Thermotoga maritima MSB8: one gene and its partner. The protein of the gene in region 1 interacts with the protein of each later gene in a pairwise test. Links are inferred from orthologs where the notes say so. Each region holds a gene or a part of one and is shown in the gene's direction. Other genes may lie near its edges.

The links. Proteins that work in one complex are often made in the same cells at the same time.
Region 2: the proteins of ileS (region 1) and TM_RS04895 interact in binary tests that used the Escherichia coli proteins (3 or more experiments, as listed by UniProt). The link is inferred for Thermotoga maritima MSB8 from one-to-one orthologs.

Annotation. Positions count from the first base shown.
Region 1 is NC_000853.1:1,376,810-1,382,204, forward strand. Bases 2,087-5,377 are described here. They hold ileS (isoleucine--tRNA ligase), read left to right. Parts: upstream 2,087-2,417; coding sequence 2,418-5,177; downstream 5,178-5,377. Other genes in these bases: TM_RS06890 (response regulator), read left to right, coding at 2,087-2,396; TM_RS06900 (type IV pilus twitching motility protein PilT), read left to right, coding at 5,182-5,377. Outside these bases: TM_RS06885 (sensor histidine kinase), read left to right, coding at 1-2,041; more of TM_RS06890, read left to right, coding at 2,046-2,086; more of TM_RS06900, read left to right, coding at 5,378-5,395. UniProt on the Escherichia coli protein: Catalyzes the attachment of isoleucine to tRNA(Ile). As IleRS can inadvertently accommodate and process structurally similar amino acids such as valine, to avoid such errors it has two additional distinct tRNA(Ile)-dependent editing activities.
Region 2 is NC_000853.1:974,761-978,596, reverse strand. The notes cover bases 1,053-3,836. They hold TM_RS04895 (D-ribose ABC transporter substrate-binding protein), read left to right. Parts: upstream 1,053-1,850; coding sequence 1,851-2,822; downstream 2,823-3,836. Other genes in these bases: TM_RS04885 (sugar ABC transporter ATP-binding protein), read left to right, coding at 3,551-3,836; TM_RS04890 (DUF2291 domain-containing protein), read left to right, coding at 2,896-3,549; rbsD (D-ribose pyranase), read left to right, coding at 1,386-1,793; rbsK (ribokinase), read left to right, coding at 1,053-1,373. Also shown: TM_RS04910 (LemA family protein), read right to left, coding at 1-248; more of rbsK, read left to right, coding at 483-1,052. UniProt on the Escherichia coli protein: Part of the ABC transporter complex RbsABC involved in ribose import. Binds ribose. Also serves as the primary chemoreceptor for chemotaxis.

The DNA of each region.
Region 1 (5,395 bases):
TTCCCTCAAAAAAGTCAGAGAATTTCTGGATGCGGAAGAAGTCTATCTGATAGAGGGCGATGCTTCTTATTCTTCGAAGGGAGAGAAACTCTCCATCGATGAGATAAAAAAGAAACATCCAGGGGCGAGTGTGAGAGAGTGGAGGAACAAACTGCATCTTGTTGTGGTTCGCGAAGGCGCATTCGATGAAGAAGAAGAGGTACTCTGTACGAAACTTTTAGAATTCATCGGAAACGTATCAGAAAAACTCTGGAGGCTTAAAGAAGAAGTCCAGAAATTGAAAAAGTCGTACGAAGAACAGCTGAAAGTTTCAGAGATACAGAAAGAACACATAAAGAAAATGAGAATAATTTATTACGTCAGCCAGGCCATGAGATCTGTTTATGATCCGAACAACCTTTACCGTGTGATTTTGCTCAGCCTTGTTTCAGAGAGAGGATTCAATTTCGACCGTGCTGTTCTTCTCAAAAAAGATGAAGGTACAGGCTCTCTGATGGTCGTTTCCGCGGTGGGTGGCGATACACTTCAGGAACACGAAGAACTCAAGAGATACCTCAGAAAAAGAACCTTGAGATACACAGATCTGGTACAGTTTTTAAGGGAGGAGGCGCTCACATTCTCGTTTGAAACGAAGTTCAATGAAAAAATAAGGGGAAAGAGATTTTACTACAGAGAACATCCGATATTCGAAAGGGTGGTTTTGAGAAAGAGTATAGTGAGGACTTCGAGAGAAACTCTCGAAAAAATCAGGTACGAAATAGAAGATGTTATAAGTATCCTTGAAAACGATGAGTTCATAGTCTTTCCACTTGTTGGGCGATGGGACACTCTCGGTGTTGTGGTGGTGGACAACAAATTCAGCAAAAAGGAAGTCACCGATCTGGATCTGGACGTGCTCAAACTTTTCTCTGAAAGTGCAGGTCTTGCTCTGGAGAACGCATATAATTACGAAAACCTGAGAAAGAAAACTCTGGATCTTCAGCGTCAAAACGAACTCGTGGAACACCTCAGGAACTTCAGTGAAAGCATTCTGGAGAGCCTGGAAACAGCCATCATAACGCTGAGCAAAGATGGGCGTATAACCGAATGGAACAAAAAGGCCGAACAACTGTTTGGTCTGAAGAAAGAAAACGTACTCGGAAGAAGGCTCAAAGATCTCCCCGACTTTGAAGAGATCGGATCAGTCGCAGAAAGCGTTTTTGAAAACAAAGAACCCGTGTTTCTCAACTTCTACAAATTCGGAGAAAGGTATTTCAACATAAGATTCTCCCCTTTCAGAAATGCCAAAACACAGTTGCTCGAGGGAGTCATCATCACGATCGACGATGTCACAGAGCTGTACAAATACGAAGAGGAAAGAAAAAGAAGAGAAAGACTTTCCATACTGGGAGAGATGACTGCAAGAGTCGCTCACGAGATAAGGAATCCAATAACGATAATAGGCGGTTTCATAATGCGCATGAAGAAACATCTTGACGATCCAGAGACGCTGAAGAAATACATCAACATAATAACGAACGAACTATCCAGGCTTGAAACGATTGTCAAGGAAATCCTGGAATACAGCAAAGAACGGCAGGTGCTGGAATTCACCGAATTCAATCTGAACGAACTCATAAGAGAGGTCTACGTTCTATTCGAGGAAAAGATCAGAAAGATGAACATAGATTTTTGCTTTGAAACGGACAACGAAGACCTCAGAGTTGAAGCCGATAGAACGAGGATAAAACAGGTACTGATAAACCTTGTTCAAAATGCAATAGAAGCGACAGGGGAAAATGGTAAGATAAAGATAACGTCGGAAGATATGTACACCAAGGTGAGAGTGAGTGTCTGGAACTCGGGTCCCCCCATACCGGAGGAGCTGAAAGAAAAGATATTCTCACCGTTCTTCACCACAAAGACTCAGGGAACAGGTTTAGGACTTTCAATCTGCAGAAAGATCATAGAGGATGAACACGGAGGAAAAATATGGACGGAAAACAGAGAAAACGGGGTTGTTTTCATCTTTGAAATTCCAAAGACACCAGAAAAGAGGTGAGAGAATGAAAAGGATACTGGTTGTCGATGATGAGCCGAACATAAGGGAACTTCTGAAAGAGGAACTTCAGGAAGAGGGTTACGAAATTGACACGGCAGAAAACGGGGAAGAAGCCTTGAAAAAATTCTTCTCTGGAAACTACGACCTGGTGATTCTCGACATAGAGATGCCCGGTATCAGTGGACTGGAGGTAGCCGGTGAGATCAGAAAGAAAAAGAAAGACGCAAAGATTATCCTCCTCACGGCCTATTCTCATTATAGATCCGATCTTTCTTCGTGGGCAGCGGATGAATACGTTGTGAAGTCGTTCAACTTCGACGAATTGAAAGAGAAAGTGAAGAAGCTACTTTCGTGACACAGGAGGTGTGAAAAGTTTATGGAATACAAAAACACACTGAACTTGCCAAAAACTTCATTTCCAATGAAGGCAAACTTGGTGAACAAAGAAAAAGTTTTTCTCGAAGAATGGGAAAAGATGGACCTTTACAACTACGTACTCGAACAGAGAAAAGGAAAACCCCTTTTTGTCCTGCACGATGGACCCCCTTACGCAAACGGTCACATCCACATTGGAACGGCCCTGAACAAGATTCTGAAGGACATCGTCGTCAAATACAAAACGATGAGAGGATACAGGGCACCGTACGTTCCTGGCTGGGACACCCACGGTCTTCCCATAGAACACAGGGTGTCTCAGGAACTGGGTGAAAAGATAAAAGAAATGTCACCCGCAGAGATCAGAAAGAAGTGTGAGGAATTCGCTCTCAGATTCGTTGATATACAGAGAGAAGAATTTAAAAGACTCGGCGTTCGGGGAGACTGGGAAAATCCATACATCACGTTGAAGCCAGACTACGAGGTGAAAATACTGGATGTTTTCAAAACCCTTGTAGAACAGGGAAACGTTTACAGATCTTTGAAACCCATCTACTGGTGTCCGAGATGCAGAACTGCCCTCGCGGAAGCGGAAATCGAATACCACGATCATAAATCTCCTTCCATATACGTGAAGTTCAGATCCAAAGAAGATCCGAATTTCTTCATCGTGATATGGACCACAACACCCTGGACACTGCCGGCAAACGTCGGTATCGCTCTGCACCCCGATTACGAATACTCGGTGGTGAAAGTCGGAGAAGAGAAATGGGTCATCGCAACGGATCTTCTCGATGCTTTTTCGAAGGAGACTGGAATCGACTGTTCCAATGTCGTCGAGAAAATAAAAGGAAAAGATCTGGAAGGAAAAGAGTTCGTTCATCCCATCTTCGATGACAGGACCTCCAGAGTCATTCTGGCCGATTACGTATCTCTCGAAACAGGAACAGGATGTGTTCACATAGCCCCCGGTCACGGTGAAGAAGACTACATCTACGGTCATGTGCAATACGGTCTTCCCATCGTCTCTCCCGTTGATGAGGAGGGACGTTTCACGGAAGAAGCGGGAAAATACAAGGGAATGTTCATAGAAGATGCCAACGAGGTGATCATAGAGGATCTGAAGAGAAAGGGTATTCTCGTTCACGCTTCAAGTATCACACACTCCTACCCGCACTGCTGGCGCTGTAAAGGACCTGTGATCTTCAGAGCAACTGAGCAGTGGTTCATTTCTGTGGATCACAACAACCTCAGGCAGAAAGTGCTGGAAGAAATAGACAAGGTGAAGTGGATACCGGAATGGGGCCGGAACAGAATCAGATCCATGGTGGAGGAAAGGCCCGACTGGTGTATCTCAAGACAGCGTGTCTGGGGAACTCCCATACCAGCGGTGAAATGTAAAGAATGCGGAGAAGTGGTACTCGATCCGAAGGTGATAGAACACTTCATGAAAATCGTTGAAAAAGAAGGTACAAACGCCTGGTTTGAAAAAGAGGTGGAAGAACTCATCCCCGAAGATTTTGTGTGTCCAAAATGCGGCAAGCGATCTTTCGAAAAAATGCTGGATACACTCGACGTATGGATAGATTCTGGTGCCTCCTTCGAATACATAACCACGAAGAGAGAAGATCACCCGTTCCCCCTCGACATGTACCTTGAAGGTAGCGATCAGCACAGGGGATGGTTCCATTCTTCCATCTTCCTTGCCGTCGCAAAGAGGGGGTCCGCACCTTACAAAGAAGTGCTAACACACGGATTCATAAAGGACGAACAGGGAAGAAAGATGAGCAAGTCCCTCGGAAACGTAGTGGATCCCATGGAAGTGGTGGAAAAATACGGTGCCGAGATTCTGAGACTGTGGCTTGCGAGCAGCGACTACTTCAACGACATAAAGATATCCATGAGGATCGTCGAACAACAAACGGAAGTTTACAGGAAGATAAGAAACACGTTCCGATTCCTCCTTGGAAATCTAGAGGACTTTGATCCTGAACTTGACAGAGTTCCTCATGAAAAACTCTTAACGATCGACAGATGGGCTCTTGGACGACTGCAGGAGATCATAAAACGCGCCACCGAATATTACGACAGCTACGAATTCTCGAAGGTTTACAATCTCGTGGTGAAGTACTGCACAACAGAACTCAGCTCCCTCTACCTGGACGTCGTAAAGGACAGACTCTACGTGGAAGCGAAGGATTCAATATACAGAAGATCGGCGCAGACGGTGATGCACGAAATACTCATCTCTCTGATGAAGATCCTTGCACCCATCATGACTTTCACGATGGAAGAGGTTTACTCCCATCTTCATGAAAAGGACAGAAAATACAAAACGGTTCAGGCAGAATACTGGCCAGAGTACAGAGAAGAGTTCATCGATAGAAAGCTCATGGAAGACTTCGAAAAACTCCTCTCCATAAGAGAAGACGTGTTGAAGGCCCTCGAGGAGAAGAGACAGCAAGATGTGATCGGTCACTCCCTCGACGCTGAGGTCGTACTTGTACCCAAAAATGACACCATCAAAGCGCTTCTGGAAAAATACAGAGACATACTCGAAGAACTCTTCATAGTATCGAAGGTATCCCTTTCGGACGCTTCGGGAGAATTGAAAGGAGAACTGGTAGAGGTGACCGTCAAACACGCAGAGGGTGAAAAATGTCAGAGGTGCTGGAAATACACAACGGAGATCTCTGCTTCTGAAGATTTTCCGGGGGTTTGTCCAAGGTGTCTGGCTGTTTTGAAAGGAGAAAGGAAGTGACAGCGTGGAAGACATGAAAGTTTCTTTTCTGAAGATTATCACAGAAGCGTACGGTTTGAGGGCAACCGATGTGCACATCTCGGTGGGTTGCCCTCCTTATTACCGTATAGATGGGGACCTTGTACCTCAGGAAAAGTACGGAAAACTCACAAAAGAATCTATAATGAACGCTCTGAAAGATCTGTTCACTGAGATCGGACAGCCGTTCCCACCTAAAA
Region 2 (3,836 bases), 400 kb from region 1 along the record:
ATCAACTTCGCTCTGGCGTTCGCTATTTCTTCGAGTATCTCTTTTTCATGCGCGGCGTAGCCCTTTACAGTTTCAACGAGATTTGGAATGAGATCTGCCCTTCTTTGAAGTTGATTCTGGATCTGGCTGTACTTTTCCTGAACTTCCTGCTCAAGGGAAACAAGGTAGTTGTAGTATCCCACAGTTGTTCCAATGATGACAACTACCAGTACGAGTATCACTATCAGTACGATCAGACCTCTTTTCACTCGGATCCCTCCTTCCATTTACTCATGTTACCATGAAATTCTATATTATGAAAATTCTCGTTCATGGATATTATCCAAAAAATTCATTTATCATCGATTAATAAGAATTATTGGGTTTTATGATCGAGATTCTTTGTTTTTCTCTCGTTGACTTTTCATTTTCCTTCGTGTTACCATTCTTGTGAAAACGATTTCGAAAACGATTTCATCAAGACACAAGGGAGGATGTTTCTAGTGATTTCCGTCGTGGGGAGTTCAAACATAGATATCGTTCTGAAGGTTGATCACTTCACAAAACCTGGTGAAACCCAGAAAGCGATAGAGATGAACGTTTTTCCGGGTGGAAAAGGGGCGAATCAGGCTGTAACAGTCGCAAAAATTGGAGAGAAAGGATGCCGTTTTGTAACGTGCATTGGAAACGATGATTACTCTGATCTGCTCATAGAGAATTACGAAAAACTCGGAATAACTGGATATATAAGAGTTAGTCTTCCTACAGGAAGAGCGTTCATAGAAGTCGATAAAACAGGACAAAACAGGATCATCATCTTTCCTGGAGCGAACGCCGAACTGAAAAAAGAATTGATTGATTGGAATACGCTCTCTGAAAGTGATATCCTTCTCCTTCAAAACGAAATTCCTTTTGAAACCACCTTGGAATGTGCGAAAAGATTCAATGGAATTGTGATCTTTGACCCCGCACCCGCGCAGGGAATAAACGAAGAAATCTTTCAGTACCTGGACTATCTCACACCGAATGAAAAAGAGATCGAAGCCCTGTCGAAAGATTTCTTCGGTGAGTTTTTGACGGTTGAGAAAGCCGCTGAGAAGTTTCTGGAACTCGGCGTCAAGAATGTGATAGTGAAGCTCGGTGACAAAGGAGTACTTCTTGTGAACAAAAATGAAAAGAAACACTTTCCGACCTTCAAAGTAAAGGCTGTGGACACAACAGCGGCGGGGGACGTGTTCAATGGAGCTTTTGCCGTTGCTCTGTCTGAGGGAAAAAATCCCGAAGAGGCGGTAATCTTTGGAACGGCAGCAGCGGCCATATCGGTAACAAGGTTGGGAGCTCAAAGTTCTATTCCAGCGAGAGAAGAAGTAGAGGCGTTTTTGAAGAATTTATGAGGGGGCAGAATCATGAAAAAGGTTGGTATTTTGAATTCGGAAATTTCTAAGATTGTAGCGGATATGGGACACATGGATACATTAGCCGTTGTGGACTTAGGATTTCCTATCCCGCAGGGAGTAAAAAAAGTAGATCTGGTGGTTGATAGAGGAAAGCCTGGCTTGATGGAAGTTATAGAAATTCTTCTTCGGGAGTTAAAGGTGGAGAGAATAATCCTTGCAAAGGAGATGGATGAGAAGAGTATACAAACTAAACAGGAACTTCTGAAACTTATAGAGAAAATGAATGGACCAGTTGAAGTCGTTACAGTTCCTCATAAGGAGTTTAAGGAAATGTCGAAAAACGTGAAGGGGATTATCAGAACAGGAGCGGACATTCCTTATTCCAATGTAATACTTGTGGGAGGGGTTATCTTCTAAATTTGAAAAGAAGAAAATACTGTTTTTACCTCAAATTTCCTTAGGGAGGTGGGTTTTATGAAGAAGAGCTTGTTTGTGGTGTTGGTATTGGTTGGATTGTTACTGGTTTCCTTCACAGGTTTGGCACAGGAACAGCAGAAACCAAAAGGAAAGATGGCTATTGTGATCTCCACACTTAACAATCCATGGTTTGTTGTCCTCGCTGAAACAGCGAAGCAAAGAGCAGAACAACTCGGCTATGAAGCTACTATCTTTGATTCTCAGAATGACACAGCTAAGGAGTCGGCTCACTTCGATGCGATCATAGCTGCCGGATATGATGCCATCATCTTCAATCCCACCGATGCGGATGGATCGATAGCAAACGTGAAGAGAGCGAAAGAAGCAGGCATACCTGTCTTCTGTGTAGACAGGGGAATTAACGCAAGAGGACTGGCGGTAGCACAAATTTATTCAGATAACTACTATGGTGGTGTGCTTATGGGTGAATACTTTGTAAAGTTCCTCAAAGAGAAATATCCAGATGCAAAAGAAATCCCATATGCGGAGCTTCTCGGAATACTCAGTGCACAACCCACCTGGGATAGATCAAATGGATTCCACAGCGTTGTAGATCAATATCCCGAGTTCAAGATGGTGGCACAGCAATCCGCAGAATTTGACAGAGACACAGCTTACAAAGTCACAGAACAGATTCTCCAGGCACATCCTGAAATTAAAGCCATATGGTGCGGAAACGATGCTATGGCACTCGGTGCTATGAAAGCATGTGAAGCTGCAGGAAGAACCGATATCTACATTTTTGGATTCGATGGAGCAGAAGACGTGATAAATGCCATCAAAGAAGGAAAGCAGATCGTAGCAACTATCATGCAATTCCCGAAACTTATGGCAAGATTGGCAGTTGAATGGGCTGACCAGTACCTCAGAGGTGAAAGAAGCTTCCCGGAGATTGTACCTGTCACTGTTGAGCTGGTGACAAGAGAAAACATCGATAAGTACACTGCTTACGGCAGAAAAGAAGAATAATCACTGAGCTAATCTAGACAGGGGGACCCGCGACCTATGAGCGGGTGCCCCCTTTTAGAAAGGAGGATGGAATTTGAAATCGAAGTTAACTAAAAGAAAAGTTATTTCCATGATTGTTGTCTTCTTTATCTTACTTCTGATCTATCTTTCGTGTGATGTCATTCCTATAGAAGAAATGGAGAAAGGCTTCGATCCCAAAAGATACGCCAGAGAATTATGGTTCAAGCTCCAAGACATGATGAACGAGGGACTTGGTTATGATGCGGTGGAAGTTTTAAATACATTGGACGAAAATCCTGAACTTGCTCATCAAAAGTTTGCTAAGGTAGTTGGCGTTTCAAATTACAGATATTACATCATACAGGGTGTAGGAGAAATTGTTGAAATAAAAGACGATGGAATACTCGTTAAAGTCAGAGAAAACCGCAAAGTTCCAGATTTGTTTCTAAGTAATCACATTTTTGGCAATGGAATAGTCAACGCTACTGGTATTGCAAAAATGGAAGATTTTGATAGAATCATTGATTTCAACCTCACTGCCACGGAGCTGAACAAAATAGTGAAAGAAGAGGTGGTCAATTCTTTCTTAAAACAACTCTCGAAAGGAGCAGGCAGCGTGGGTTCTCTTGTTAGATTCATAGCCGTTTTTACTCTACTCAAAGATGAAGAAATTAAGTATCCAATAGAAGCGATTCCGCTTTATCTGGAAATTCAGGGAGGTTTTTGATATGATGCTCAACACAGAAAAAGAAAGGGAAGTATTGCTGGAAGCCAGAAATATTACCAAAACTTTTCCGGGAGTAATCGCTGTCAATAATGTAACTCTTCAAATATATAAAGGGGAAGTTTGCGCTCTGGTTGGAGAAAACGGAGCTGGCAAATCCACTCTCATGAAGATTTTGGCCGGGGTATATCCGGATTACGAGGGACAGATCTTTCTGGAAGGAAAAGAGGTTCGATTCAGGAATCCAAGAGAAGCCCAGGAGAATGGAATCGCCTTAATTCCTCAAGAAC